2 regions of the Bacillus pfraonensis genome follow, and region 1 is predicted to be linked to the other one. Evidence: predicted binding sites of a transcription regulator. Region 1 holds the regulator's gene; the other holds the start of a gene.
What was found. The regulator NrdR, encoded in region 1, represses ribonucleotide reductase genes. The targets are predictions, from matches to a motif close to AACACNATATATNGTGTT.
Positions count from the first base shown of each region.

Region 2: KFD70_RS24745 (anaerobic ribonucleoside triphosphate reductase) is a predicted target of NrdR. The motif match lies at 4,276-4,293, and genes of this name have one in related genera.

Region 1 is NZ_JAHCDO010000010.1:77,285-92,603, reverse strand. Features, by position in the region: gene ytaF (sporulation membrane protein YtaF) at 1-367, shown strand, start outside; gene coaE (dephospho-CoA kinase) at 420-1,022, shown strand; gene KFD70_RS11620 (glyceraldehyde-3-phosphate dehydrogenase) at 1,132-2,160, shown strand; gene speD (adenosylmethionine decarboxylase) at 2,548-2,931, shown strand; gene nrdR (transcriptional regulator NrdR) at 3,104-3,565, shown strand; gene KFD70_RS11605 (replication initiation and membrane attachment family protein) at 3,730-5,136, shown strand; gene dnaI (primosomal protein DnaI) at 5,170-6,105, shown strand; gene ytxC (putative sporulation protein YtxC) at 6,436-7,317, shown strand; T-box leader at 7,349-7,576, shown strand; gene thrS (threonine--tRNA ligase) at 7,623-9,554, shown strand; ribosomal protein L20 leader region at 9,760-9,881, shown strand; gene infC (translation initiation factor IF-3) at 9,943-10,446, shown strand; gene rpmI (50S ribosomal protein L35) at 10,468-10,668, shown strand; gene rplT (50S ribosomal protein L20) at 10,707-11,063, shown strand; gene KFD70_RS11570 (dihydrofolate reductase family protein) at 11,195-11,740, shown strand; partial or broken gene KFD70_RS11565 (zinc-dependent alcohol dehydrogenase) at 11,756-12,019, shown strand; gene KFD70_RS11560 (dUTP diphosphatase) at 12,317-12,808, shown strand; gene KFD70_RS11555 (M42 family metallopeptidase) at 12,877-13,962, shown strand; partial or broken gene KFD70_RS11550 (DUF2691 family protein) at 14,005-14,477, opposite strand; gene KFD70_RS11545 (TetR/AcrR family transcriptional regulator) at 14,562-15,179, opposite strand.
Region 2 is NZ_JAHCDO010000037.1:1,966-17,284, forward strand. Features, by position in the region: gene KFD70_RS24705 (hypothetical protein) at 1-173, opposite strand, end outside; gene KFD70_RS24710 (FbpB family small basic protein) at 597-740, shown strand; gene sspN (acid-soluble spore protein SspN) at 784-918, shown strand; gene tlp (small acid-soluble spore protein Tlp) at 1,026-1,250, shown strand; gene KFD70_RS24725 (glycoside hydrolase family 18 protein) at 1,266-2,558, opposite strand; gene KFD70_RS24730 (acyl-CoA thioesterase) at 2,668-3,087, shown strand; gene KFD70_RS24735 (HesB/YadR/YfhF family protein) at 3,115-3,405, opposite strand; gene plsY (glycerol-3-phosphate 1-O-acyltransferase PlsY) at 3,514-4,110, opposite strand; gene KFD70_RS24745 (anaerobic ribonucleoside triphosphate reductase) at 4,337-6,193, shown strand; gene nrdG (anaerobic ribonucleoside-triphosphate reductase activating protein) at 6,190-6,642, shown strand; gene KFD70_RS24755 (response regulator transcription factor) at 6,661-7,338, shown strand; gene KFD70_RS24760 (S1C family serine protease) at 7,721-8,965, shown strand; gene KFD70_RS24765 (CoA-binding protein) at 9,038-9,451, shown strand; gene parE (DNA topoisomerase IV subunit B) at 9,829-11,793, shown strand; gene parC (DNA topoisomerase IV subunit A) at 11,795-14,218, shown strand; gene KFD70_RS24780 (cysteine desulfurase family protein) at 14,580-15,319, opposite strand, start outside.

The sequences.
Region 1 (15,319 bases):
TGAGAAAAAAGATGAGCCGCAGCACGAAGAGAAAGTTTGGAAATTAGAAATTGCTTCACTTGGATTAGTCATTCAAATTTTGCGGAAACCGACTGTTGCCGATTTTGATAAATCAGGCACAATTTCTAGTGGAGAAGCATTGCTGCTAGGTATCGCTCTTTCTGTAGACTCGTTTGGAGCAGGGATTGGTGCATCCTTACTGGGATATACACCAGCCATGATGGCAGTGTTAGTTGCCGTTATGAGTTCTTTGTTTTTATTTATCGGAATGAGGCTAGGAACTGTTTTATCAAATATGCGATGGTTACAAAAATTTACGTTCCTACCTGGGATTTTACTCATTATTATTGGTATTTGGAAGATGTAAGTGGGAGCGTGAAACATAAGTTTCACGCTCTTATTCATAAGGAGGGAGCATAATGACAATTGTTATTGGTTTAACGGGAGGTATTGCAAGCGGAAAAAGTACGGTTTCACAAATGTTTCGTGAGCTGAGTATACCTGTTATTGATGCGGATATTATTGCAAGAGAAGTTGTAGAACAAGGTAAAGAAGCGTATAAAGAAATTGTAGAGGTATTTGGTGAAGAAATATTACAAGCAGATGGTGAACTTGATCGTCTGAAGCTTGGGAGTATTGTATTTCATAATGAAGAAAAACGATTGCATTTAAACAAAATCGTTCATCCAGCTGTCCGCAAAGAAATGAATGCTCAGAAGAATATGTACATAAAGGAAGGTGTGCAAGCGGTTGTGCTAGACATTCCGCTGTTATTTGAAAGTAAGTTAACAGAAATTGTGGATCAAATTTTAGTTGTAGCTGTATCGCCTAGTACACAGTTAGAACGCTTAATGAAGCGGAATGGCTTTACAGAAGAGGAAGCAAAAGCGCGCATTGGTTCGCAAATGTCTTTAGCAGAGAAAGTAACATTAGCTAATAAAGTTATTTATAATGATGGCACAATTACTGAGACAAAAGCACAATTACAACTCATTTTAAAAGAGTGGAACATCATTAATTAAAAAAATATGAAATTAGTGAAAATGCTTAGTGACATATCTTCTTTTTGTGTTATACTATTATTGGGATTGGAGATAAATAGTATAACGCATTCAAGGGGGATAACATATTATGATTCGTGTGGCAATTAATGGATTTGGACGTATTGGAAGAATGGTATTTCGTCAAGCAATAAAAGAAAGCGCATTCGAAATTGTAGCAATCAACGCAAGCTATCCATCAGAAACATTAGCACATTTAATCAAGTATGATACAGTTCATGGCAAGTTTGACGGAACAGTGGAAGCATTTGAAGATCATTTATTAGTGGATGGGAAAATGATTCGCCTTCTAAATAACCGCGATCCAAAAGAATTGCCTTGGAAAGAACTAGGGGTTGAAGTTGTAATCGAAGCAACTGGTAAATTTAATGCGAAAGAAAAAGCAATTCTTCATGTGGAAGCTGGGGCGAAAAAAGTTATTTTAACAGCACCTGGTAAAAATGAAGATGTAACAGTTGTAGTTGGTGTAAACGAAGAACAATTAGATATTACAAAACATACTGTGATTTCAAATGCATCTTGTACAACAAACTGTTTAGCGCCTGTTGTTAAGGTGTTAGATGAGCAGTTCGGAATTGAAAACGGTTTAATGACAACTGTTCATGCTTATACAAATGACCAAAAAAATATTGATAACCCACATAAAGATTTACGAAGAGCACGTGCTTGTGGACAGTCTATTATTCCTACAACAACAGGTGCTGCGAAAGCCTTAGCGAAAGTTCTTCCGCATTTAAATGGAAAGCTTCATGGGATGGCACTTCGCGTTCCGACACCAAACGTGTCTCTTGTTGACTTAGTAGTAGATGTGAAACGTGATGTAACAGTTGAGGAAATTAATGAAGCGTTTAAAACTGTTGCGAACGGTGCATTGAAAGGGATTATTGAGTTCAGTGAGGAACCTTTAGTTTCAATTGACTTTAATACAAATACACATTCAGCTATCATTGATGGTTTATCTACAATGGTAATGGGTGAACGCAAAGTGAAAGTACTAGCTTGGTATGATAACGAGTGGGGTTACTCTCGCCGTGTTGTAGATCTTGTGAAGCTAGTTGTTACTGAATTAGCGAAACAAGAAAGTGTACAACACATTTAATGATACAAGGAAGGCAAGCGATTGCTTGTCTTCTTTTTTATGTTTTCTTCTGAAAAGAAAAAAATTATACAAGCATATTTTTGCGAATGGTACATAGGAAAAACCATTGTGATTACTGCATTTGTGAATCAATTAATTTATTTTGTGAAAAGTAAAGGAGAGAATATGACAAAAAATCGAAAAAACTGTTGTTGCAAAATGAAAATAAACAAAGTATACTAACACTCGTAAACTTAAGAGCTGAGGTACGTAGTCACTACTTAAAGGGTTAGGACCTCTCTGGACTAACTTTCCCCCGTGGTAGTGGAGCAAGCCAAATTGCAAATTAGTTTTCAATTCGAACAGTTAGATTAAATTTTTATGAGGGGGAACTGTAGAATGGATACTATGGACACGATGGGTCGTCACGTAATCGCTGAACTTTGGGATTGCGATTTCGACAAGCTTAATGATATGCCGTTTATTGAACAATTATTTGTGGATGCAGCACTAAGAGCTGGTGCTGAAGTACGTGAGGTTGCTTTTCATAAATTTGCGCCGCAGGGTGTAAGTGGAGTTGTAATCATTTCGGAATCACATTTAACAATTCATAGCTTTCCAGAACACGGCTATGCAAGTATTGATGTTTATACTTGCGGGGATCGTATTGATCCAAATGTTGCTGCAGAATACATTGCAGAAGGTTTAAATGCGAAAACGCGAGAGAGCATCGAGCTTCCTCGAGGCACAGGTAGCTTCGAAATTAAGCATAGAGAAACAAAAGCTCTTTAAAAAAGAACATAATTGATTTAAAATGTAAAGAGGTGTATAATGCACCTCTTTTTTAGTTTATATAAATGGAAGTAGTAAGCGTAGACAAATAGGTTATATAATATTGTATATATATTTTCACATGTAGATGAAATGAGAAGAATGAAGATTAAATTGCAAGGGAGTGAATGAGTTGCGTTGTCCAACCTGTTTTCATAATGGTACAAGAGTATTGGATTCACGTCCAGTAGATGAGGGGCGCTCCATTCGAAGAAGAAGAGAGTGTGAAAGTTGTTTAAATCGATTTACGACATTTGAGCGAGTAGAAGAACCACCTCTTATTGTTGTAAAAAAAGAGGGAACACGAGAAGAGTTTAATAAAGAAAAGATTTTGCGTGGACTAATTAAAGCGTGTGAAAAAAGACCTGTATCGTTAAAACAATTAGAAGAAGTAACGCAAAATGTAGAGCGTGAACTTCGTAATTTAGGAATATCAGAAGTGAAAAGCGATATGATCGGTGAAATCGTAATGGAAGCACTTCGAGATATTGACGATGTTGCTTATGTACGATTTGCGTCTGTATACCGTCAATTTAAAGATTTAAATGTATTCATCGAGGAATTAAAAGATATACTGCAAAAAGAAAGAGAATAAGGTAAAACTCTGATTCGCGGTGGCTGTCTCTTCGTTTCATTTCTTTTGGGGATGATGGAAGAATTGAACCCGCAAATTACGTGAAAAAGAGCTATAAGCGTAAGCTGTTAGCTCTTTTTTACTAATAAAATACGTAAAATGGACAAAAGAAAGGAATTGCCAGAATGGAAAAACAGTCATGGATGGAGCTATTGCCAATCGATCGTTATAAAGTAAGTGCAAAAGGGCTATTGCATAATTACGATCGGAAGGTATTAACGATGTTATATCAACCATTAGTGGGTAGCAAGGCTTTTAGCCTATACATGACGCTGTGGGGAGAACTAGAGCAGGATCGTGTATTTGGAAAAGAGAATACACATCACTCTCTTATGGTGACAATGCAAATGCAGCTTCCTGAAGTATATGAAGAACGGATAAAATTAGAAGCAATTGGGCTTTTAAACGTATACATTAAAAAAGAGAAAGATATTCGAATGTTTATATACGAATTGCAGCCACCGCTAACTCCAAAACAATTTTTTGATGATATTGTTTTGAGCATTTTCTTGTACAACAGATTAAGTCGGGCGAAATATAATCAAGTTAAGCAATACTTCTTAGAAGAAGAGTTCGATTTTACTTCATATGAAAATGTTACACGTTCTTTTAATGAAGTATTTGGTTCATTTAATCCAGGTCAATTTGAGCATGCGCAAGAGGAAGTTCGTATTCCAAAGACAACGGTCATGCCTGGAAATGAACAAGGGGCTGCCCCTAAGGTTTGGAATGATTTCTTTGATTTTTCTTTATTTGTAGAAGGGTTATCAACGCTTGTCCCAAGAAAAGCAATTACGGATCAAATACGGGAATGTGTCATTACGCTAGCCTACGTGTATGACGTTGATGTATTATCGATGCAAAATATAGTTCTTGGTGCAATGACAGAAGTGCAAACAATTGATATGGAAAGGCTTCGTAAAGGAGCGCGTGATTGGTATCAATTTGAAAACGGCCAAGCACTTCCGGTGTTAAGTGAACGGGTGCAACCTCATTCTGCGCGTACGATGAAAGAGAAAGAGCCAACTACGCAAGAAGAGATGCTTATCAAACAGCTTGAGGAAATTTCACCGAAACAATTATTAAAAGAAATATCAGGCGGGGCAGAACCGACAAAAGCAGATTTGCAAATTGTAGAAGAAGTGATGTTGAGTCAAAAACTAGCGCCTGGTGTTGTCAACGTACTCATTTATTATGTTATGCTCCGTTCTGATATGAAACTGGCTAAATCATATGTCGAGAAAATTGCGGGGCATTGGGCGCGAAAAAAGGTTGGTACCGTATCAGAAGCAATGACTTTAGCAAAAGAAGAGAATCGTCAATATCAAGAGTGGGCTGAGACGAAAAAGAAAGGTCGTACAACGAAGAAAGCAGTACGGACAGAGATGGTGCCAGATTGGCTTAAGGAAGAAACGAAAGAAAAACCGAAAGAACAATTACCAAAAGGTGCAAGTTCAAAAGAAAATCCGAGCAAGCTAGAAGAAGAACGAAAGAGATTGGAAGAAGAGTTGAAAAAATATAAGCGTGATTAATAGAGGAGAATGAACGCTCTTTGAGGTGAGAAAATGGAGCATATTCAAAATTCATTTGCAAAGTTGATGCAAAATGAGAATTTTAAAAATAGATATGAAGTGTTAAAAGCGGAAGTGATGGCACATCCGCGTGTGAAAGAGTTTATCGAAGAACATAAAGGTGAAGTAACGACTTCTATGATAGAACGAAGTCTTGTGAAGCTATATGAATACATTGGGCAAAGTGTTGGATGCGCAGATTGTCCGAACTTAGAATCATGTAAAAATATGATTCAAGGATATGAGCCGAAATTGATTATTCAAGGTAAGATGATTGATATTCAATATGATCGTTGCGTAAGAAAAGTGGCTTATGATGAAAGAAAAAAACAAGAGAAGCTTATTCAAAGTGTATACATGCCTAAGGATATATTGCAGGCGTCTATGTCTTCTCTTGATCTGTCTGATGGAAATCGTTTCGAAGCAATCCGTGCTGCGAATGAATTTTTAAGTGAGTATGAGCCGGGGAAAAAAGTACAAGCATTGTACTTCCATGGACCGTTTGGCGTTGGAAAAACATTCGTTTTAGGAGCAATTGCAAATGAATTAGCGCAGCGGAAAGTGAGTTCAATGATTGTGTACTTACCGGAATTTTTGCGTGAAATTAAAAGTTCACTACAAAATAATACGATTGGCGAGAAAATTGATGCAGTAAAGTATGTACCAGTCTTAATGCTCGATGATATCGGGGCAGAAGCGATGTCCAGTTTCGTGCGTGATGATGTCTTAGGAGCTATACTGCAGTTCCGTATGCTAGAAAATTTACCGACGTTCTTTACGTCTAATTTTGATTTTAAACAGTTAGAACATCATTTAACGTATACGCAGCGCGGAGAAGCAGAAGAAATGAAAGCAGCCCGTATTATGGAGCGTATTAAATATTTAGCAAAACCGGTTGCGATTGGCGGGAAGAATCGTCGTCATGCTTAAAGCAGGAAAGAAATAGGAGAAAGTTATTTTTAATGTGTACTTAAAAAAGAGTCTGTTTTGTATGAAAACAGACTCTTTTTTTATGCTTGGTTAAGCAATGGGAATATATTGATAATCTAAAAATTCATGCGAGCTTGTATCATTTTTTTCTCCCACCGTTAATATATATAAAATTAGCAAGAAATATCGAGTGAAGACTTTCAGCGATAAGGGATTTATTTCTACTTAGAGTGAGGCTTCACAGATCGGACTCTTATGGATGTTTGCCTCACTTCGTTTTGAGCTGAGAGGTTAACGGTCCTTTAGAGCGGGATAAAAGGGGGGACAAGAGTGATTGAAATCTGCTTCGAAGAAAAAAATGATGCTGTGCACGTATATCAACAACTGATAAAGAGAACGGAAAAGATATATAAAGAAACGAGTGTTTATTTATATGAACAAAAGGTAACAATTCATATTCCAATATGCGAATCGAATTATATGGAGAAAGTTTTGATACCGGTACTCCTTTATTTTATTGTTACTATAAAACAAAATGAATGGCTTCGTGCTATTTTAAAAGAAAAGTTTTTTTATGAAGAGGAAGAAGAATGCCATCAAATTTTACATATGGCACAAGCTATTTTAAATGGAAAAAGAAAAGGAATTACCCGGGATTTAACACGTAATCAAATCGAGACTCATGTTATGGCTTCTTTAAAAGGGTGGCTCTGTGACCCGCTTTCATTTTCGTTTTCGTCTTATATTCGTTTTCGCCTGCGTACATATAGGGAAATGGTGCACAGGCTTGCGGAAGTAGCGATTGATGAATATAAAATGGAGCAAGAATATCAAATGTTTGTAGAAATGCTACGGCAACAAGTGAGTAGCCGAAAATCACGGTTATCCTGCTTACATCTTGTATTTGATGAAAGTTTTATTTTTTATGATGAAAAAGGAATACGTTTAAAACAAGAAAAATTGGTTCAATATATAGACGAGGAGTTACTAACTAAGCAAGGTGTGTACATTGATACGAAGGTAATTGCACCGCTTCTTTCTATTTCGCCGAAAATGATTTATTTGTATACGAAAGAACAAGATCACAATATGATTGTTACCCTTCAAAATGTATTTCAAGAACGAGTTCAATTATGTGCCCTGCATGAATTTGAACACAACGTTAAAAATTTAAAAAATAAAGGGAACGCCCTTGATTTTCTAAGTTTTTGAGCATATAATTACCTACATAAATGAAATATATTGAAATGTCACGATGAGGACATGAGTAATTTACTACGATTTTCAGAGAGGGAAGCCTTAGGGTGTGAGCTTCCTAGTACGGGTTTATTACTTACCACCTCTAAACTTTAGCAGTGAACGTTTTTCTAGTAATTGCTAACGGCCAACACCGTTATGTTGTACTTGAGCAATTAACAGTTTTGTTAATTGGAACAAGGGTGGAACCACGAATTCAACACTCGTCCCTTTTTATGGGACGAGTGTTTTTTATTTTGAGAAAAAAGGAGTGACCAGTGATGGCAGATGTAGTTAAAATTACTTTCCCTGATGGAGCTGTGAAGGAGTTTCCTAAAGGAACAACAACTGAAGAAATCGCAGCTTCTATTAGCCCAGGCTTAAAGAAAAAAGCTGTGGCTGGAAAATTAAATGATGAGATGATCGATCTTTCTACACCAATCGAAGAAGATGGTGCAGTTTCTATCATTACATTAGATTCTGAAGAGGGCTTATATATTTTACGCCACTCAACAGCCCATCTTTTAGCACAAGCGTTAAAACGTTTATATAAAGATGTGAAACTTGGTATCGGTCCAGTAATTGAAAATGGCTTCTACTACGATATCGATATGGAAGAAGCAATTACAGTTGAAGACTTCAAAAAAATCGAAAAAGAAATGCAAAAAATTGTGAACGAGAACTTAGAAATCGTTCGTCACGAAGTACCACGTGCAGAAGCACTTCGTCGTTATGAAGAAATTGGCGATGAGTTAAAATTAGATTTAATTAACGATCTTCCAGAAGATGCAGTTATTTCAATTTACGAACAAGGCGAATTCTTCGACCTTTGTCGTGGTGTTCACCTTCCATCTACAGGAAAGATTAAAGTATTTAAATTATTAAGCGTGGCAGGTGCTTACTGGCGCGGCGATAGCAACAATAAAATGCTACAACGTATTTACGGTACTGCATTCGTGAAAAAAGCAGAATTAGATGAGCACTTGCGTATGCTTGAAGAAGCGAAAGAGCGTGACCACCGTAAATTAGGTAAAGAGTTAAAACTATTTACAAATAGCCAAAAAGTAGGACAAGGTTTACCCCTTTGGTTACCAAAAGGTGCAACAATCCGTCGTATTATTGAGCGTTATATCGTCGATAAAGAAGCAAGCCTAGGATATGACCATGTATACACTCCAGTACTAGGAAGCAGAGAGCTTTATGAAACTTCCGGTCACTGGAATCACTACCGTGATGGCATGTTCCCATCAATGGAAATGGATAACGAAGAATTAGTACTTCGTCCAATGAACTGTCCTCACCATATGATGGTTTATAAAAACGATATTCACAGCTATCGTGAATTACCAATCCGTATTGCGGAGCTTGGAACAATGCACCGCTATGAAATGTCTGGTGCACTATCTGGATTGCAACGTGTACGCGGAATGACTTTAAATGATGCGCATATTTTCGTTCGTCCAGATCAAATTAAAGAAGAATTGAAACGCGTTGTAAACTTAACTTTAGAAGTATACAAAGATTTTGGTTTAGAGAATTATTCATTCCGTCTATCTTATCGTGATCCAGAAGATACTAAAAAGTATTATGCTGACGATGAGATGTGGGAAAAAGCACAAGGTATGCTAAAAGAAGCTATGGATGAAATGGGTCTTGAGTACTATGAGGCTGAAGGTGAAGCTGCATTCTATGGTCCAAAACTTGATGTTCAAGTTCGTACTGCACTTGGAAAAGACGAAACACTTTCAACTGTACAATTAGACTTCTTACTTCCAGAACGCTTTGAATTAACTTACGTTGGTGAAGATGGTAAACAACATCGTCCAGTTGTAATTCACCGCGGTGTTGTATCAACTATGGAACGTTTCGTTGCTTTCTTAATCGAAGAATACAAAGGTGCATTCCCAACTTGGTTAGCTCCAGTTCAAGTACAAGTAATTCCAGTTTCTCCGCAAGTACATTTAGACTACGCGAAGAAAGTACAGGAAGACTTGCAACGTGCTGGTATCCGTGTTGAAGTGGATACTCGCGAAGAGAAAATTGGTTACAAAATTCGTGAAGCACAAATGCAAAAAATTCCGTACATGCTTGTAGTAGGTGACAATGAAGTTGCTGAAAACGGCGTAAACGTACGTAAATACGGTGAGCAAAAATCAGAAACAATCGCATTAGATGCGTTTGTCGATATGATTAAAGTTGAAGGAAAACGCTAATGAAAAGTCGCGGCATGCCGCGACTTTTTTGCATAATACAAGTAATAGGAATTAGAAATAATAACCAAACAATACTTATCATAAAAAAGTATTGCATGTATTCGTGTTGTTTGTTACAATATTTCTTGTTGTTAGTAAAGCGCGTCTTCTTGACAGACGTTATATCCTGTGGTAAACTCATCAAGGATAATAGAATATGGTTTTGTAGAACAAGTAGAAGCACCCGCTTCTCACCTGATTGACGCATATGCAGTTAGCAGGTAAATGTCTTTCTTACTTTAGATTGTACAAGTGTGGGTGTTCGTATGCCCACACTTTTTTGTTTGGGTTCTACGACTACAAACGTATTCTAAGAAAACCTTGGAGGTGGCTTACTATTAGCAAGGATATGATGATTAACGAGCAAATTCGTGCACGTGAAGTACGTTTAGTTGGTGCGAATGGTGATCAACTTGGCATCAAGTCTCGTAATGACGCTTTAGACTTAGCTGCAAATCTTAATCTTGATTTAGTATTGGTTGCTCCAAATGCGAAACCGCCAGTATGCCGCATTATGGACTACGGTAAATTCCGCTTTGAGCAACAAAAGAAAGAAAAAGAACAGCGTAAAAATCAAAAAGTAATTAGCATGAAAGAAGTTCGTTTAAGTCCAACAATTGATGAACACGACTTTAACACAAAACTTCGTAATGCTATCAAGTTTTTAGAGAAAGGCGACAAGGTTAAAGCATCAATTCGCTTTAAAGGACGTGCCATTACTCATAAAGAAATCGGTCAACGTGTCTTAGATCGTTTCGCTGAAGCTTGTGCTGAAGTTAGTACAATCGAATCTAAGCCTAAAATGGAAGGACGCAGTATGTTCTTAGTTTTAGCACCGAAAAACGATAAGTAATAGATAGAGGAGGAAATACCTATGCCTAAACAAAAAACTCATCGCGGCGCTGCAAAGCGTTTCAAAAAGACTGGATCTGGTAAACTTAAGCGTTCTCACGCTTACACAAGCCACTTATTCGCTAACAAATCTACAAAAGCTAAACGTAAACTACGTAAAGCTGGTGTAGTAAGCGCTGGTGACTTCAAACGTATTCGTCAAATGCTTGACAACTTAAAATAAGTTCGGGTTATATATAGAACAATCTAGGAGGTAATATTATGCCAAGAGTAAAAGGTGGTACAGTTACTCGTAAACGTCGTAAAAAAATGATTAAACTAGCGAAAGGTTACTACGGTTCTAAAAATACTTTATTCAAAGTTGCTAACCAACAAGTAATGAAGTCTTTATTATATGCGTTCCGTGACCGTCGTCAAAAGAAACGTGACTTCCGTAAATTATGGATCACTCGTATTAACGCAGCTGCTCGCATGAATGGTCTTTCTTACAGCCGTTTAATGCACGGTTTAAAACTTGCTGGTATCGAAGTTAACCGCAAAATGCTTGCTGACTTAGCTGTTCATGACGAAAAAGCTTTCGCTGAATTAGCAACAGTTGCAAAAAGCAACTTAAAATAATTGTCTAAAAACCTTAGAAGATTTTCTTCTAAGGTTTTTTTTATTTATTTGAATGATACAACTCTAGCAGGAAACAAAGAAAAGGATTAGAAATAGAAATGAGCATGGAAAAAGATACGAGGGGGGACTACATGGCAAAGCTAATTTATCATATTGCAGTTACGGCGGATAGCTTTATTGCTGACTTAGATGGTGATGCTACTGATTCGACTTTTTTATATGAAGGTGAACATGTATCAGATTTTATTGCCGATGTCGAGGAATATAATGCGGTATTAATGGGGAGAAAAACATATGAGTTTGGATTTCAATTTGGTGCGAAGCCAGGAGAGCCAGGTTATTTTAAAGAATTAAAGCATTATATCTTTTCAAATACTATGCAATTTGAATCGAGTGATAAAGTAGAACTTGTTAGGGAAGATGCAGTCGAGTTTATCACAAACTTAAAAATGAAAGAAGCTGGTAATCTGTGGCTCTGCGGGGGCGGAGAACTGGCTGGCTCGTTAGTTCAGCAAAAACTAATTGACCAAGTAGTATTGAAAATAAATCCAGTCATAATTGGTGAAGGAACACCTTTATTTGGTAACGTGAAACCGCGTTTAAAATTAAAATTAGTTGATGCGAAACACTATGTAAATGGTGTCGTTAAATCAACTTATAATATTATTTATTCTTAGAAACATTTACATGGAAGACGCGGTGGTGCATGTGTAGCAGTAGGATTATCGCCAGAAATGATGGAAGTACCAATCTTTGATACAGTATTAAATGCAGTGAAAATAGTTGGCTCTATTGTTGGAACGCGTAAAGATTTACAGGAAGCACTCCAATTTGCTGCAGAAGGAAAAGTGAAAGCGATTATAGAAACACGTCAGCTTGATGAAATTAATGAGATATTTAGTGAAATGGAAGAAGGAAAGATTAAGGGACGTGTTGTACTTGATATGACAAAATAAGCATAAAGGCTATAACAATATAGAAGAATATACAGTGAAAAAGTCGGAGGAGCTTCCTTTGGCTTTTTTTACTGTCATTTAAAGGCATCTTTCCTAGTAGAAACGACACTGCTATAATGGAAAGATGATATGGAAGTTTCATCATATGTAGATAATGTTTGAAACGTACTGATGATTTAGGGACAAGCTATCTTATAAGGGGATAAAAAGCGAATCATAAAGGGTAGGGTTTTTAAGCTTACAATAAATATGAGATGAAACAACATTGTATTTAGGCAATGTTGGAGGAGGAATAGAATGGACTTACTACAACTATTTAAATTACAAAAAGAATTAGATGATCGGATTGTAAAGGAACATGACTTACAACCAAAGAAGTTATTAAAAGAAAAAATGTTAGCACTGCTTGTTGAAATTGGGGAACTTGCAAATGAAACACGTTGTTTTAAATATTGGAGCAAAAAACCAGCAGCTGAGCGTGAAGTTATTCTTGAAGAATATGTAGATGGTTTGCACTTTATTTTATCGATTGGAATTGACTTAGGAATTGATAAAAACTTCTTGTTTTATAAATGTGCTCAAACGAACAAAACACAAGTTGAAATTTTCTTAGACACGTATGCGAAAGTGATTCGTTTTACTGATCAGCCATCTATTACAAATTATATTGAACTATTTACAAGCTACCTTCGCCTTGGGCAAGCCCTTGATTTTGGACAAGAAGAAATTGAAAAAGCATATTTAGATAAAAATGAAGTGAACCATCAGCGCCAAACACAAGGATATTGAGTTGTTTTTTGAATATTTTGACGCGATTTTGTATAATGAAGTGACTGAAGAAAAAGGAGGTATTGACAATGACAAAATTAGATGCGACATTGACAATGCTAAAAGAATTAACAGATGCACGTGGTATTGCAGGTAATGAGCGCGAACCACGTGAAGTAATGAAAAAGTATATCGAGCCGTTTGCAGATGAACTTTCTACAGATAATTTAGGGAGTTTAGTTGCGAAAAAAGTAGGGGAAGAAAACGGTCCGAAAATTATGGTAGCTGGTCACTTAGATGAAGTTGGTTTTATGATTACGCAAATTGATGACAAAGGTTTCCTTCGTTTCCAAACAGTTGGTGGCTGGTGGTCACAAGTTATGCTTGCGCAGCGCGTAACAATCGTAACGCGTAAGGGGGATGTAACTGGTGTAATTGGTTCAAAACCACCTCATATTTTACCAGCAGAAGCTCGTAAAAAACCGGTTGAAATTAAGGATATGTTCATTGATATCGGTGCTTCTAGCAAAGAAGAAGCAATGGAATGGGGCGTACGACCAGGAGATCAAGTTGTACCATACTTTGAATTCCAAGTGATGAAAAATGAAAAGATGTTACTTGCAAAAGCGTGGGATAATCGCATTGGCTGTGCAATTGCAATTGATGTGTTAAAACAATTAAAAGATGAAAAGCATCCAAACGTTGTATACGGCGTTGGAACTGTGCAAGAAGAAGTAGGTCTGCGCGGTGCGAAAACATCTGCACATTATATTAAACCTGATATCGCGTTTGCAGTAGATGTTGGTATTGCTGGTGATACACCAGGAGTAACCGAAAAAGAAGCGCAAAGTAAAATGGGTGATGGACCACAAATCATTTTATATGATGCATCTGTCATTGGGCATACTGGACTTCGCAATTTCGTAGTTGATGTGGCAGATGAATTAAACATCCCTTATCAATATGATTCTGTAGCTGGTGGCGGCACTGACGCAGGTGCAATTCATATTTCTGTAAATGGTATTCCGTCTATGGCGATTACGATTGCAACTCGTTACATTCACTCTCATGCGGCAATGTTACACCGTGATGACTATGAAAATGCAGTGAAGTTAATTGTAGAAGTGATCAAACGTCTTGATAAAGAGGCTGTACATAATATCACATTTAATTAATAAGAAAAAGCGAAGGAAGTTCCTTCGCTTTTTCTATTTTTATTACGCTCTTATTATTGTTCTTGTATCATTTTCATCAGTAATAAATTGTATATTTTCAAATCCGAAGTCTTTTGCGTTCTTATAAAGCAATTCGAGTTTTTCTTTATCTTTGCAATAAATGACGGTATAGTAGCTATCTACTACGAAAAGAACAAGTTCACATTCACTTTTAACGAATTCTTCATAAGTGTCAATTTCTGAAACTTTGCCTTTCGGATATGCTTGTAAATCAGCAAAAATAATCCGATAGACATTATTTTCTAATAGATTTTTAAGATCCGTACCTTCCATTATTTCATTATCTGTTTCAAAAGATCTTGATCTAGATCTAACTCATCATTAACCACTAAATAAGACTCTACGGGGCTAACTCTCCAATCGAAAGTGGAAAGGTCTATTGGTTTTAATACATCTCCAAGACAAGAGTCATAGTTATTAGTATTAGGTAGTTGAAAACTTATTCCTCTTTTCATAAAGCAATACTCTCCCCCCGTTGATTTTGTAAATGTTATCAAAGAATATATGAAAGGTTGTTGATCCATTATAAATAAGGCTTTTTAAAAAGGTCTCTCTAACCCAGCGGCAGTATGAGCCCCTAAAATAATTAAGCGGGTGAGCTGCATCGCCATAAAGTGTGGCGTATAAATCATCCCTCTTTTTAACCATGACATAATCATCCCGATATGTGCACCTGTTACGTAGCTAATGAGAATGTCACGAGGAACCATAAGTTCTTCATCATCTGGCTGAGAAATAGATAAGCTTAATGTTAAATGTGTTTGAATGGTCTTCATCATTTTATAAGAATAGTTTCCAGCTGCTTTATCACCGAGCATTACGTTGTAAAAGGTAGCATTATCAGCGATGTGTTCAAATAGGGCTAGAAAAATTGGATGTGGTGAATTAAAGGTAAGTTGCAAATCTTCTTTTGTTTGCTTTTTGGGCTTAATCACTTCTGATAAAGATGCTAGCATTTCCTCGATACACTTATCTAATAAATCGTATTTATCATGATAATGGCTATAAAAGGTAGCGCGATTGACAGGAGCACGTTCAGCGATATGCTGTACTGTTACATTTTCAAACCCTTTTTCGCCTACTAAAGCGACAAAAGCATCCTGTATCAATTGTCTCGTTCGTTTTACACGCGGATCGTTTGTATTTTTAATAGACATTTTGCTTCTCCTTGCTGAATTTTGATTACTTAAACAACAAATTTATAGTGTAGTGTTGGATAACCAACATATAAGCTCAAATTGTCGGTTGTAGATTCAAAATAATTATTTATAATTATATACGATATTCCTTTAGAAAA
Region 2 (15,319 bases), on a different contig from region 1:
ATAACCCTTCCTAATTGATCATATCTGTATGCAACTTCTACATCGTTCTCATCTCTCTTCAGAAGTTCCTCACCATTTAAAAGAGAGTGTTCTTCGGTAATAGCGGATCTCATATAATCAAAATCAACCTCAATGGATTTAGAATTTGTAGCATTTTTGTTTTTATTACTCATTACATATCCTCCTTTAAAATATTTAGCATTATTACTTATTCACTTTGTAGCTTTAAATAGTCTTTATAACAATAATATCTTGCCCATATTATCTTATTAGATGTGGAAGTTCAATGAGTGAATTTATACTAAAAGTGGTATTTATATTAAAAGGGTCATGCAAATGGAAGAAAAATATATTCCCATCAAAAAGTTATACAAAAGTATTATTCTCATTTTCTCAGTAAACAATATAAATAAATATAGTGAAGTGGTAAGTGGATGGGAGTCCAACGCTCATATTATTAAAAGTAAGTATCTCTTAGCTTGATAGCGATGTGGCGGGACCACATAAAACATAAAATTTTCTTGCAAATCTGATTAAAGAGTTTTTCATTTGCTCATACTAACTAGTAAGAAAGAGAAGGAGAAAGGATGAGCAGCATGAGAAGAAGTCGTCGGAAATCATTTGAAGAACTTGTGAGGGAAAATAAAAGGCAACTATTAAGCGATCGTGATGCAATTGAACGGATTGAAGAGCGAATTGAAAAGCGTTATGAAATGCAACTTTTTAAGCAGGCTGAATAATTCTTACTACTAGTATGATACTAGTAGTAAGGAGGCGGTTATAATGGGTAATCCAAAAAAGAATTCAAAAGATTTTGCACCAGATCACATTGGAACACAGTCAAAAAAAGCTGGTGGAAATAAAGGGAAGCAAATGCAAGACCAGACAGGAAAACAACCGATTGTGGATAACGGTTAAAGAAAAGGAGAATGTTCTCATTCTCCTTTTCTTTATGTGCATACATAATCTAATTCGTTTTTGGAAAGCTAATATGGTATGTATATCTCAATTAGGAGGGAAATAGCATGACAGAGCAATATAAAGCGAATCCAGATGATCGAAGTGATAATGTAGAAAAATTGCAAGAAATGGTACAAAACACGATTGATAACTTTAATGAGGCAAAAGAAACTGCAGAGGTTTCGAATGAAAAAGATCGCGCTGCAATTGAAGCGAAAAATCAGCGCCGTTTAGAAAGTATTGATTCATTGAAAAGTGAAATAAAAGATGAATCTGAGTATAATGGGTAAAAAGGCTGACAGTTGTCAGCCTTTTTTTGTAATCAAGAAATTTTCCACGAGTAAGCGCCAGTTTTGCGGGAAAGGAAGCCCGATTTTCCAATAACTAATCCCGCGAATACCTTGTTCTTTTATTAAATTAAATTTACTTTGAACAGATCTAGCATCTTCAAACCATACTTCGTGCTGCACACCATTTTCATCAAAATAATTAAAGTGTGGTGCTTGTGCTGTGAAATCATAACGAATTGGCACATTATATTTACGAGCAAGTGCAACAGCTGCGACAGAACTCACTGCTTTTGCAGGAGGATTTCCTTCTTTAAAGGGAAGTTTCCAGTCGAAACCATATAAATTTTGTCCCATCATAATTTTTTGCGGAGGCATTTGAGATTTTGCATATTGAATTACCTGCTTCACGGGACCGATAGGAGATATAGCCATCGGTGGTCCACCTTGCCATCCCCAGTCATATGTCATAATAACGACAAAGTCGACAATTTCTCCCTGTGCTTTGTAATCGTGTGCTTCAAAAAATTTTCCTTTTTGCTGAGAACTCGTTTTGGGAACAAGTGTTGTACTTAATGTATATCCTTCTGGTAGTCTTGTTTTTACATTTCGTAAAAAACGATTGTATGCTTCGCGATCCTCTGGCGCAACATTTTCAAAATCAAAATGAATATCACGCATATTATACTTCTCAGCTGTTTGTAGAATATTAGTAATAAATTTGTTTTGAATGGTAGCACTCCGTAAAAAAATAGAGGCTAATTCAGCACTGAAATTGCCGTTTTCAATATTTGTAATCACGAGCATAGGAATCGTTTGACCTTGCACAGCAATTTGAGCAATTCTTGCAGTTTCAGTTGGTTCTTTTAAGGTTCCGTCGCGCAATGCTTCAAAGCTAAAATAGGCTAAATATGTGAGATAAGGAATAATAGCCCGTGTGGCATTCACTAAACTTTCTTTAATTGGAATAGTAGAAGGCTGCAAATAGGCAATAGATTCTATTGCTCGTTTTGAGCCTTTTGGAATGTATAACTGCTGGCCGACGTGAAGAATGGATTTTAATGACAAGTTATTTACTTTTGCTAAGCTCGCAAGAGGAACGTTATATGTTTGAGAAATTCGGTAAAGGCTGTCTCCAGGTTGTACGTAATAGTTATTCCCTTTCGTATTTACAATTAGTGCCTGACCGACAACAAGTGTTTCAGCTGGATTAAGTCCATTGTCTTTTACAATTTCTTCAGGTGTAGTGCCGTATTTTGACGCTAAGCTATATACGCTATCACCGCTACGAACGGTTACAATTTGAATCATATACTCGCTCCTTTCAGTAAAAAGATCCATCGTTTCTATTTTATTTTTGATTTCACTGTATTATGATTAAATGTATGCGAGGAAACAGAAGTGAGAAGGAGATTGTGATATGTTTGTAGCAGAACACGAAATTGAGATCCGCTATGCGGAAACAGATCAAATGGGTGTGGTGTATCACTCAAATTATTTAGTATGGCTGGAATTAGGGCGTACAAAATTAATACAAGAATTAGGGTTTTCATATATTGAAATGGAGAAAGAAGGCGTTATTTCTCCCGTATTAGATTTGCAAATTTCATATCGGAAAGCAATGCGTTATGGAGAAAAAGCAATTGTGAAAACATGGATTGACTCAGTTAGTCCACTTCGTGTTATTTACGGATATGAAATTTATAATGGTGATGGAGACCTTTGTATTACCGCTACAACAACAAATATTTGTGCGAAAAAAGAGGGTTTTCGTCCTGTATCTTTTAAGAAATTATATCCTGAGTGGTATGCGAAATATGAAGAAATTAAGAAAAAATAAAAAAGTGTGGCCCTGGGCCACACTTTTTTATTTTTCATAATTAAATTGAGGGAAGTCGTCACCGTCGTTAAGTGTAACGGATAAGTCATGTCCATCAAAGAACCATTCATCATCCGATTCAACGAAGAAAGTAATGCCTTCTTCTTGGATTTGAACAGCAGGGTGTGCAAGATCGTCTTTACGAATTCCTAAAGAAAGTCCTTTTTGAACAGTGCTACAACCACCATATTGTACGAAAAAGCGAAGTGTATCGCCAGATTGTAAGTTTAATTCATCTTTATACCAATTTACTGCTTCTTTTGTTACGGAAAGATTCATGTATAGTTCCTCCAAGTTATGTTGCTTTTTCTTTAGTATAAAAAATAACGCAAAAAGACGCTATTAATATGCTTTGCGTTTTCTTTTTGCGTTATGTGGGTCACAACCTTACTTTTGTTTCTTTGTTAAATTTGCTTTTGGTTCAGTTTTATTTATAATTCGTCCAATATTTGCACGGTGTCTATAAATAACCATACCAGCTAATAAACACATCGCAACAATGAAGATTTTATCCCCGTCAATAATTGATGCAATAACAGCTACGATTGCTGTTACCATAGAAGAAAGCGATACGTATCTCGTTGTAAATAGCAGGGTGAAAAAGACAACGGCTAATATTACAAAAATAATTGGCGCGTAGCATAAGAGTACTCCAGCAGAAGTTGCAACTGCTTTTCCGCCGCGGAATTTTGCAAAAATCGGATATACATGTCCAAGAACTGCAGCTAATCCAAACCAAAGGGGATGGATATCTAAGGCGAAAATTAACGGCAGTGCTGTCGCTAACGTTCCCTTTAAAATGTCAGCAATTGTAACGATAAAACCTGCTTTTTTCCCTAGCGTCCGAAATGTATTCGTTCCTCCTAAATTACCGCTACCATGCTCGCGAATGTCGATTCCGTAACCAATTTTTCCTACAACAAGTGCAAATGGAATCGAGCCAAGCAAATAGGCAACGATAAATAAAAGATATGTAATAAGCATAAGTTCAGTCTCCTTTATTCAAATGTGTTGATAAAGGGTAAAAAGAGTTTTTCCCGTATATTGTACCATACATTTGTAAAGAGCACATTTCTTTTTTGTAAATGAAAAATTCAAAGTTTCTTAAAAAAACTTTCACAGGAATGTTACATTTCTCACAGATTGATTAGAACTATATGTTGTATCATTTTGTTAGTGAATTAACAAGATATTGTTGGGGGTTTGAAAAATGATGAAACAAAGTGCGCGTGGAGAAGAATTAATAAAGATTTTTGAAACAATTGTCCACGGGAATGAGCAAGATTTAATGCAAGAAAATGCAAATGTTGACGGACGATCTCCAATGGGAATGATGGGAACATTTGCATCTGAGAGCGCCAAATATTATGCAATGGAACAGTTACTTTCTGAAGAAGTAAAAAAAGCAATCAATCAAAATATATTATACCCACATGATTTAGACTTTTATGCGACAGGTACGACAACATGTTCGCAAATTCCTTTAGCACAAATGCTTGAAAAAGGATTTCATACCGGGCATGGACATATGAGACAACCACAAGATATTAAAAGCGCGTTGGCGCTTTCTTCGATTATTTTTCAGGCAAACCAGAACATGCAGCACGGCGGTCAATCATTTGCCTTATTTGATATTGATTTAGCACCGTATGTGAGAAAAACATTTGAGAGAAATAAGAACAGATTAGGGGCGTATCCGTTAACAAAAGAGCAAGTAGAAGAATTTGCATGGAAGGAAACAGAAAACGATACGTATCAAGCTTGTGAAGCGTTTATTCATAATTCTAATAGTATGCATAGCCGGGGAGGTGGGCAAGTTCCGTTTATCTCTATTAACTACGGAACGGATACATCGAAAGAAGGAAGATTATTAATTAAGCAATTATTACGAGCGACGCAGGCTGGATTAGGAAAAGGTGAAACACCTATCTTCCCTATCCAAATCTTTAAGCTGAAAAAAGGTGTCAATTTTGAAGAGAGTGATCCGAACTATGATTTGTTTGAATTGGCATTAGAAACGACTGCTGAGCGGTTGTTCCCGAATTTTTCATTTTTAGATGCGCCATTTAATGCAGCGCATTATGATGGTCGTCCAGAAAGCGAAGTATGTTATATGGGCTGTCGTACGCGTGTTATGTCTAATATTCATGGGGAAGAGACCGCAATTGGAAGAGGGAACTTATCGTTTACTTCTATTAACTTAGTGAAATTGGCATTGATTAGCGGTTCAAAAGAAGCATTTTTTGAAGCTTTACATTATTATGTGGATCTTGGCATTTGTCAACTATTAGAAAGATTTGCTTACCAGTGTACCAAAAAGGCAAGAGATTTTCACTTTTTATATTCACAAGGAGTATGGCGGGGCGGAGAAAAACTGCATCCTGAAGATTCTGTTGCTGAAATTTTGAAACAAGGAACGTTAAGTATTGGTTTTATCGGTCTTGCAGAATGTTTAGTTGTTTTAACAGGAAAACATCATGGGGAAGATAAAGAATCATGGGATCTTGGAAATGAAATTGTGACCTTTATGAGAGAGAAGATGGATCAGGCCGCGGAAGAACACAGGCTGAATTTCTCTTTAATTGCAACTCCTGCGGAAGGATTATCAGGCAAGTTTGTGAAAAGAGATCGAGATGAATTTGGAATCATTAGTGGTGTGACAAACCATAATTATTATACAAATTCGTTCCACATACCCGTTTATTACCGGGTTCAAGCAATTGATAAAATACGTTTAGAAGGGCCATTTCACGCACTTTGTAATGGCGGACACATTACGTATATTGAATTAGATGGAGCGGCAGTTCATAATCAAAAAGCATTAAAACAAATTGTGCAGGCAATGGCAAAGTATGGAGTAGGATATGGATCAATTAATCATCCAGTTGATCGTTGTAAGTGCTGTGGTTACCATGGGGTCATCGAAAATGAATGTCCAAGTTGTGGAAACGAGAATGAGAATGAAATAGAACGGATTCGCCGGATAACGGGATATCTGGTAGGAGATATGTCGAAATGGAATAGTGCAAAACGCAGTGAAGAAGCGGATCGGGTGAAGCATAAATGAAAGTAATGAATATTATTCATGATAGTGTTGTAGACGGGGAAGGGTTGCGGACAGTCGTATTTTTTGCGGGCTGTCCGCATCGCTGTTTAGGGTGTCATAATCCTAAGTCGTGGAACCTTTGTAATGGTACTGAAATGACTACAGAAGAAATTATAAAAGAGATTGCTAAAAATCCGCTTACTGATGTAACATTTTCAGGTGGAGATCCATTTTTTCAAGCTACTGAAGTGAAGATGGTAGCAAAAGCGGTAAAGGCTTTGAAAAAAAACTTATGGATTTACACAGGTTATACGTTAGAAGAGATACAGAGTTCTCAAAATAATGATATGATAGAATTGTTACATTATGGAGATGTTCTGGTCGATGGAAGGTTTGAACTTGAAAAAAGAGATTTAACACTTCCATTTCGCGGAAGCTCCAATCAACGTATGATTCGATTGAAAGAGTAAAAAGGCGGGATAGGTCAGATGAATAAAACGGTATTACTTGTTGAAGACGAAAGAAGATTACGTGAAATTGTTAGTGATTATTTTCGCAATGAAGGTTTTGAAGTGATAGAAGCTGAAGATGGAAAACAAGCGTTAGAATTATTTGCTGAACATACAATTGATTTAATTATGTTAGATATTATGTTACCAGAAATAGATGGTTGGTCTGTTTGTCGCCGCATTCGAAAAGAGTCAGCAGTACCAATTATTATGCTTACAGCACGTTCTGATGAAGATGACACATTGCTAGGCTTTGAGCTTGGGGCTGATGAGTATGTAACAAAGCCTTTTAGTCCAAAAGTATTAGTTGCGAGAGCGAAAACTTTGTTAAAGCGCGCTGATGGGGCAGTAGGGGTGGCAGAAGAGAATGCACTTTCTATGGCAGGAATCGATGTGAATCGTCTTTCGCGTACAGTATCGGTAAACGGAGAAGAAATTATATTAACACATAAAGAGTTTGAACTTCTTGTTTATTTAATGGAGAATAAAGGAATCGTATTATCACGCCAACATTTATTAGATCAACTTTGGGGATATGATTATTATGGTGATGATCGTACTGTCGATACACATATAAAAAAGTTGCGTAATAAGTTAGGTGACAAAGCAAAACATATCGGAACTGTCATTCGAGTTGGATATAAGTTCGAGGAATAGTTCTTAAATACTATGTAATACAAATTGAAAAAACGATAGAAAATCTTTCTTTTTGGTTGGAAGAGAGGATTCGCCCCCCATGGCTAAAAGCGGTCAAATCCTTTTTTAGCCCCATGCCCAAGTAGAAAACAGAGGGAGGAAACGAGTGAAGGTCTCCTTCTGTTCTTCGCAGCAGCAACTTATATGTTGAAAAAATATATAAGTTGGGAATATAGTACATTTACACTCTCTTTTGTAGATGAAAATGTACAAATTATAGATTTTTTGTCTACAATAATGAATAAGAGTATTTTTTTAATTGGATTTCACGATGAGTTCACAAGAAGGACACAAAATGTGACTATACTGAAAATACGAATTCAGCAGAGAGGGGATAGCAATTATGGGATATTATGACGGACCGAATATGAATGAAGAGCATAGTGAAACGAGAGAAGTTAGAAAATCAGGCAGCAAAAAAGGATATTTTTTCACTGGTTTAGTTGGAGCAGTTGTCGGAGCGGTTTCGATTAGTTTTGCAGCTCCGTATATGCCATGGGCAAATGGAAACGGGACAGCTGTTTCATCGCCATTATCTTCTAATTCAAAAGTAGAGGGAACTGTGGTTCCTGTTGTAAATAAAACAAAAGGTGAAACAGATCTACCTGGTATGATCGAAGGAGCGAAAGAGGTTGTTGTCGGTGTAATGAATATGCAAAAAAATATTGATCCATTTGCATTGCAGCCGACAGGACAAGAAGAAGCCCAGGCTGGATCAGGATCAGGTGTAATTTATAAAAAAGCTGGGAATAAGGCTTTGATTGTAACGAATAATCACGTAGTAGATGGAGCAAACAAGCTTGTAGTAAAACTAAGTGATGGTAAAACAGTGGATGCAAAATTAGTTGGGAAAGATCCTTGGTTAGATTTAGCTGTTGTAGAGATTGATGGATCTAATATAAATAAAGTAGCAACGCTTGGTGATTCTAGTAAAATTCGCGCGGGTGAATCTGCAATTGCAATTGGGAATCCATTAGGTTTTGATGGCAGTGTGACAGAAGGAATCATTAGTAGTAAAGAACGTGAAATCCCGGTTGATATTAATGGTGACAAACAGCCAGATTGGCAAGCGCAAGTTATTCAAACAGATGCAGCAATTAACCCAGGGAATAGTGGCGGCGCATTATTTAATCAAAATGGTGAAGTCATTGGAATCAACTCTAGTAAGATTGCGCAGCAAGAAGTAGAAGGAATTGGTTTTGCGATTCCAATTAATGTGGCAAAGCCAGTTATTGAATCTCTTGAAAAAGATGGAACGGTCAAACGTCCAGCAATGGGAGTTGGGGTGGCATCGCTTGAAGATTTACCACCGTATGCATTAGGGCAATTAAAGTTACCAAAAGATGTTACAAATGGCGTTCTCTTAAGTAAAATTTATTCCGTTTCACCAGCTGAAAAGGCAGGACTTGAGCAATATGATGTTGTTGTAGCGTTAGATGGACAAAAAATTGAAAATGCGCTTCAATTCCGTAAATATTTATATGAAAAGAAAAAAGTAGGCGACAAAATTGAAGTTACATTCTATCGAAATGGTGAAAAAATGACGAAAACAGCTACATTAGCTGATAACTCTGCTGCGACGAATTAATAAAGAAAGTCTCTTTCGTGTTGAAAGAGACTTTCTTTATCGGCTATACTAAAGGAATAGGAGGGATTTACTATGACAATTGAAAACCCAACTCGTACGGAAATTGGTGAAGTATTGAAAAATAGCAAAATTATCGCGGTTGTTGGATTATCCGACAAACCAGAACGTACATCATATATGGTTTCAAAAGCGATGCAGGATGCAGGATATCGTATTATCCCAGTAAACCCGGTCATAGATGAAGTGCTAGGGGAAAAAGCTGTTCCGTCATTAAAAGATATTAAGGAGCATGTTGATATCGTTAATATATTCCGTCGTTCTGAATTTTTAATGGACATTGCGAAGGAATTTGTAGAGATTGATGCGGATATTTTTTGGGCACAATTAGGAGTACAGGATGAAGATACATATAAATTTTTAAAGGAAAAGGGCTATACTGTTATTATGGATCGTTGTATTAAAGTAGAACACGCCATGACACGGTAGTATAGACAGTGTAAACGAAAGGTTGATTCAGCTCAGAGGGAATTACTTGAAAACTGGGCAGATGAACGAGGTGTTCATCATGAGATTTTTTAAAGGCTGTTTTTGGGGATTGCTACTTGTTATCCCATTTTGGATAATTGTCATTTGGCTAATTGCCAAATGGTGGAGTATGTAATTTGGAATACATATCCATTTCTCGTTGACAAACGATTATTTTTCTGAAATAGTAGCCTAGAGGAATCCTTGTGAAAAAACAAGGATTTTTCTATTGAAAATGGTATATAAAAGACATAACATAACTTGCCAAAAGTATGGTTAAGGCGTTATTCTATAATAGAAACATATGTTCTGATTTGATTAGGAAAGGGGCAAGGAGTTTGGCAAAGCATCAGTTTCAATATAACGAAGATGCAATTCAGGTGCTCGAAGGCCTTGAAGCTGTTCGAAAACGCCCAGGTATGTATATCGGGAGTACGGACAGCCGTGGATTGCATCATTTAGTATACGAAATAGTAGATAACTCCGTTGATGAAGCATTAGCGGGATTTGGCGACGAAATTTCTGTCGTAATACATAAAGATAATAGTATTAGTGTGATTGATAAAGGGCGCGGGATGCCTACGGGAATGCATAAGCTTGGAAAACCTACACCTGAAGTGATTTTAACTGTACTTCATGCAGGAGGTAAGTTTGGACAAGGCGGATATAAAACAAGTGGCGGTTTACATGGTGTTGGTGCATCGGTTGTTAATGCTTTATCAGAGTGGCTCGTTGTAACCATTAAACGTGATGGGAATATATATGAGCAACGTTTTGAAAATGGCGGTGTTCCTGTAACGACACTAGAGAAAATCGGGAAAACAAAGCAATCTGGAACAACGATGCATTTTAAACCAGATCCATCTATTTTCAGTACAACTAATTATAACTATGAAACGTTATGTGAGAGATTGCGTGAATCTGCATTTCTGTTAAAAGGTATGAAAATTACTATAAAAGATGAACGAAATGATTTAGAAGATATTTTTCATTATGAAACAGGAATTGAAGCTTTTGTTTCTTACTTAAACGAAGAAAAGGATTCTATCCATCCCGTTGTATACTTCGCTGGTGAACAAAATGGAATTGAAGCAGAACTTGCATTTCAATTTAATGATGGTTATTCAGAAAACATCCTTTCATTCGTAAACAATGTGCGTACGAAAGATGGTGGGACGCATGAAGCTGGATTTAAAACGGCGATGACGCGTGTTTTCAATGAATATGCGCGTAAAGTCTCATTATTAAAAGAAAAAGATAAAAACTTAGAAGGTACAGATATCCGCGAAGGGTTAGCAGCAATTGTTTCTGTACGTGTGCCGGAGGATTTACTGCAATTTGAAGGTCAAACAAAAGGGAAGCTTGGTACAAGTGAAGCCCGTTCATCTATAGATGCAGTTGTTTCAGAACACTTAGCGTACTTTTTAGAAGAAAATCCAGATGTAGCAACTCTTCTTGTGAAAAAAGCGATTAAAGCAGCGCAAGCGCGTGAAGCAGCACGAAAAGCAAGAGAAGAAGCGAGAACTGGTAAAAAGAAAAAACGTTCGGAAGGAACATTGAGCGGGAAGTTAACACCTGCGCAGTCACGTAATCCACAAAAGAACGAACTATATTTAGTAGAGGGTGACTCTGCTGGTGGTTCTGCAAAACAAGGTCGTGATCGCCGTTTCCAAGCAGTTTTGCCACTCAGAGGTAAAGTAATTAACACGGAAAAGGCAAAACTAGCTGATATTTTTAAGAACGAAGAGATTAATACGATTATTTATGCAATTGGCGGTGGTGTTGGAAACGAGTTTGTAGTCGAAGATATTAATTATGATAAAGTTGTAATTATGACCGATGCTGATACAGATGGTGCGCATATTCAAGTGTTACTACTTACATTCTTCTATCGTTATATGAAGTCGTTAATTGAAGCGGGTAAAGTGTTCATTGCTCTTCCACCTTTATATAAAGTAAGTAAAGGAAAAGGAAAAAGCGAAGTAATTGAATACGCATGGTCAGATGAAGAGTTAGATGATGTGACGAAAAAAGTCGGTAAAGGATATATGTTGCAGCGCTATAAAGGTCTAGGCGAAATGAACGCGGATCAGTTGTGGGAAACAACAATGAATCCAGAGACGCGTACGCTCATTCGCGTGAAAATCGATGATGCAGCAAGAGCTGAACGCCGCGTTACGACGTTGATGGGTGATAAAGTAGAACCACGCCGTAAATGGATTGAGCGAAATGTACAATTCGGTATGCAAGAAGAAGGAAATATTTTAGAAAATGAAATGATTATGGAGACGGAGGTGGAATAACATGCAAGCAGAGAAGTTTCATGACCTCCCGCTTGAAGACGTGTTAGGCGATCGCTTTGCACGTTACAGTAAATATATTATTCAAGACCGCGCGCTTCCAGATGCGCGTGACGGTTTAAAACCAGTACAACGTCGTATTTTATATTCCATGTATGTAGAAGGAAATGTACATGATAAGCCGTTTCGTAAATCGGCTAAAACAGTTGGTAACGTTATTGGTAATTATCACCCACATGGTGATTCTTCTGTATATGAGGCGATGGTGCGCTTAAGCCAAGATTGGAAAGTACGTAACGTATTAGTTGAAATGCATGGCAATAATGGTAGCGTGGATGGTGATCCAGCGGCAGCGATGCGTTATACGGAAGCTCGTCTATCACCGATTGCCTCTGAGTTACTACGTGATATTGATAAAGAAACAGTAGAATTTGTATCAAACTTTGATGATACGAGTGAAGAACCAGTTGTCCTGCCGGCGATGTTCCCGAATCTATTAGTAAATGGTTCAACAGGAATTTCAGCTGGTTACGCAACTGAGATTCCACCGCATCATCTTGGTGAAGTAATCGATGCTACAATGATGCGTATTGATAAACCTAATAGTACGGTAGATGACTTATTAACGGTTATTAAAGGACCTGATTTCCCAACAGGTGGTATTATTCAAGGGATTGATGGGATTAAAAAAGCGTATGAAACAGGAAAAGGAAAAATCATCATTCGCGGAAAAGCAGAAGTTGAAACGATTCGTGGTGGTAAACAACAAATTGTTATTACAGAAATTCCATATGAAGTCAACAAGGCGAATTTAGTAAAAAAAATGGACGAATTACGTCTAGATAAAAAACTGGATGGGATTGCTGAAGTCCGTGATGAGACAGATCGTACAGGTCTTCGTATTGTTGTGGAATTAAAAAAGGAAGCAAACGCAGAAGGTATTTTAAATTACTTATATAAAAATACTGATTTACAAATTCCATATAACTTCAATATGGTAGCCATAAATAATCGTCGTCCGACACTTATGACTTTACCAAAGATTTTAGATGCGTACATTGGACATCAAAAAGAAGTTGTTACACGTCGTTCAGAATATGAACTTAGAAAAGCAGAAAACCGTCAGCATATTGTAGCAGGTTTAATGAAAGCATTATCGATTTTAGATGAGGTAATTGAAACAATTCGAGCATCTAAAGATAAACGTAATGCTAAAGATAATTTAAGTGCAAAATTTGGATTTACAGAAGCGCAAGCGGAAGCGATCGTATCACTGCAATTGTATCGTTTAACGAATACAGATATTACCGCACTGGAGAAAGAAGCAGAAGAACTGCAAAAGAAAATTTCAGAATTACAGGCGATTTTACAAAGTGAGAAAAAGCTTCTGCAAGTTATTAAAGCGGACTTAAAAAGAGTAAAGAAAACGTATAGCGATCAACGCCGTGCTGTTATTGAAGAAGAAATTGAAGAAATTAAAATTGATGTGGAAGTTATGATTCCACAAGAAGATGTCATCGTTACTGTAACGAAAGAAGGGTATGTGAAACGAACAGGCTGGCGTTCACATAATGCATCGAACGGGAAAGACTTCGGTATGAAAGAGGGCGACATCTTACTCGAACGTTTCGATACAAACACAACAGAAACAGTTCTTTTATTCACGAATAAAGGAAACTATATTTATCTTCCAGTATATGAGATGCCAGATATTCGTTGGAAAGATTTAGGCCAGCACGTAGCGAATATTGTTTCGCTTGAACGAGATGAGACGTTAATTTGGGCAACGGTTGTACCGAGTTTTGAGGAAGAAAAACGTTTCGTAGTGTTTGTAACGCGAAATGGTATGATTAAGAAAACGGAACTAAATCAGTATAAAGTTCAGCGCTATTCAAGGGCGTTCGTTGCTGTAAACTTGAAAAAAGATGATGAAGTTGTGGATATATTCGCAACAGACGGAACAAGTGATATTGTTCTTGCAACGCATGGTGCATATGCACTTATCTTCAGCGAAGAAGAAGTAAGTCCAGTTGGTGTAAGAGCAGCTGGTGTAAAAGCGATTAATTTAAAAGAAGATGACTATGTTGCTTCTGGTAAGCCGTTAAATAGTGAAAAAGATCAATTGATTCTTGTCACGCAGCGAGGCGCGGTTAAGCGATTGAAAGCTTCTGAAATTGAGAAATCAACAAGGGCGAAGCGCGGCCTTGTTATCTTTAAAGAGTTAAAACGTAATCCGTACCGTATTGTTGGTATTGAAATTGTTCGAGATGATGAACTTGTTTATATGAAAACAGAAAAACAGATTGTCGAAGAAATAGATCCAAAAGCATTCCGTAATAAAGACCGCTATAGTAACGGTAGTTTAGTACTAGATGTTACGGATACAGGTGAAGTGGTCGAAACGTGGACGAAGAAGCGGATAGAGTGAATAAACGATAGTAAGAATTTCAATTAAATATACTCATCTTATTAGTGAAACCCATGTTCTATATAGAACATGGGTTTCTTGGAGTAGTAGGGTTTTAAACTCACCACGATTCTAATTTTTTTAGTTTTTTCATGAAAGTAAACCAAAAAGAATTAGGATGAAAAATAAAGGTAATTATATATTGATTGAAAGAAGGGAAGTATAGTATGTCACCGCCCTATTAGGACTATGAGGTACTCTCGAAAATATATTGTTTTAAGTTATAACTTTTTATTAAAATCTTAGACTGTTGTGAAGCATAAAAAAGCACGATTCTTTCTGTGAAGATATATAGAAAAAAGAGTGCTTTTTTCTATTATTTTTAAAATCCCTGTTGCACACAATAAATATCTTTAATTTTAGCTATAATTTCATCAACAGCGTATAAAAGTTCTTCTTCGCTTAAATAGGGACTAATTGATATACGAATAGAACTATTAGCTTCTTCTTTTGATAATCCAATCTCTTGTAATACATATGACGGTTCTAAGCTGTTTGAATTACAAGCAGATCCCGAAGAAATAGAAACAGTTCTCATACCTGCTATAAGTGTTTCTGAACTAATATTTGGGATCATTATATTTATGATATGAGGTATGCTATTTTCCATACATACATTTACGCGAGAAAGGGGTATTTCTTGTTGAATTTGATTTATAACAATTGTTCTTAATTTCAGTGCTTTTTCATAATTCTCTTTTAGTTCTAATATAGCTATATCACTTGCTACGCCCATACCAGCTATTAGTGAAGTTGGTAATGTTCCACTGCGTAAATATGTTTGTTCGCCTCCAAATAATAAAGGACGGAAATATTCCTGTTTGTGCTGGTTTACATATAAAATGCCTATACCTTTTGGTCCATAAATTTTATGTCCCGATAATGATAAAGCATCTATATCCAATTCTTTCACATCTATTGGTATTTTTCCAAAAGCTTGAACAGCATCTACATGTATCAATGTTTTATACTTTCTGCATAAAGCAGAGATTTCATTGATAGGTTGAATTGTTCCCACCTCGGAATTAACATATGCAAAACTAACAACCCTTGTATCATCAT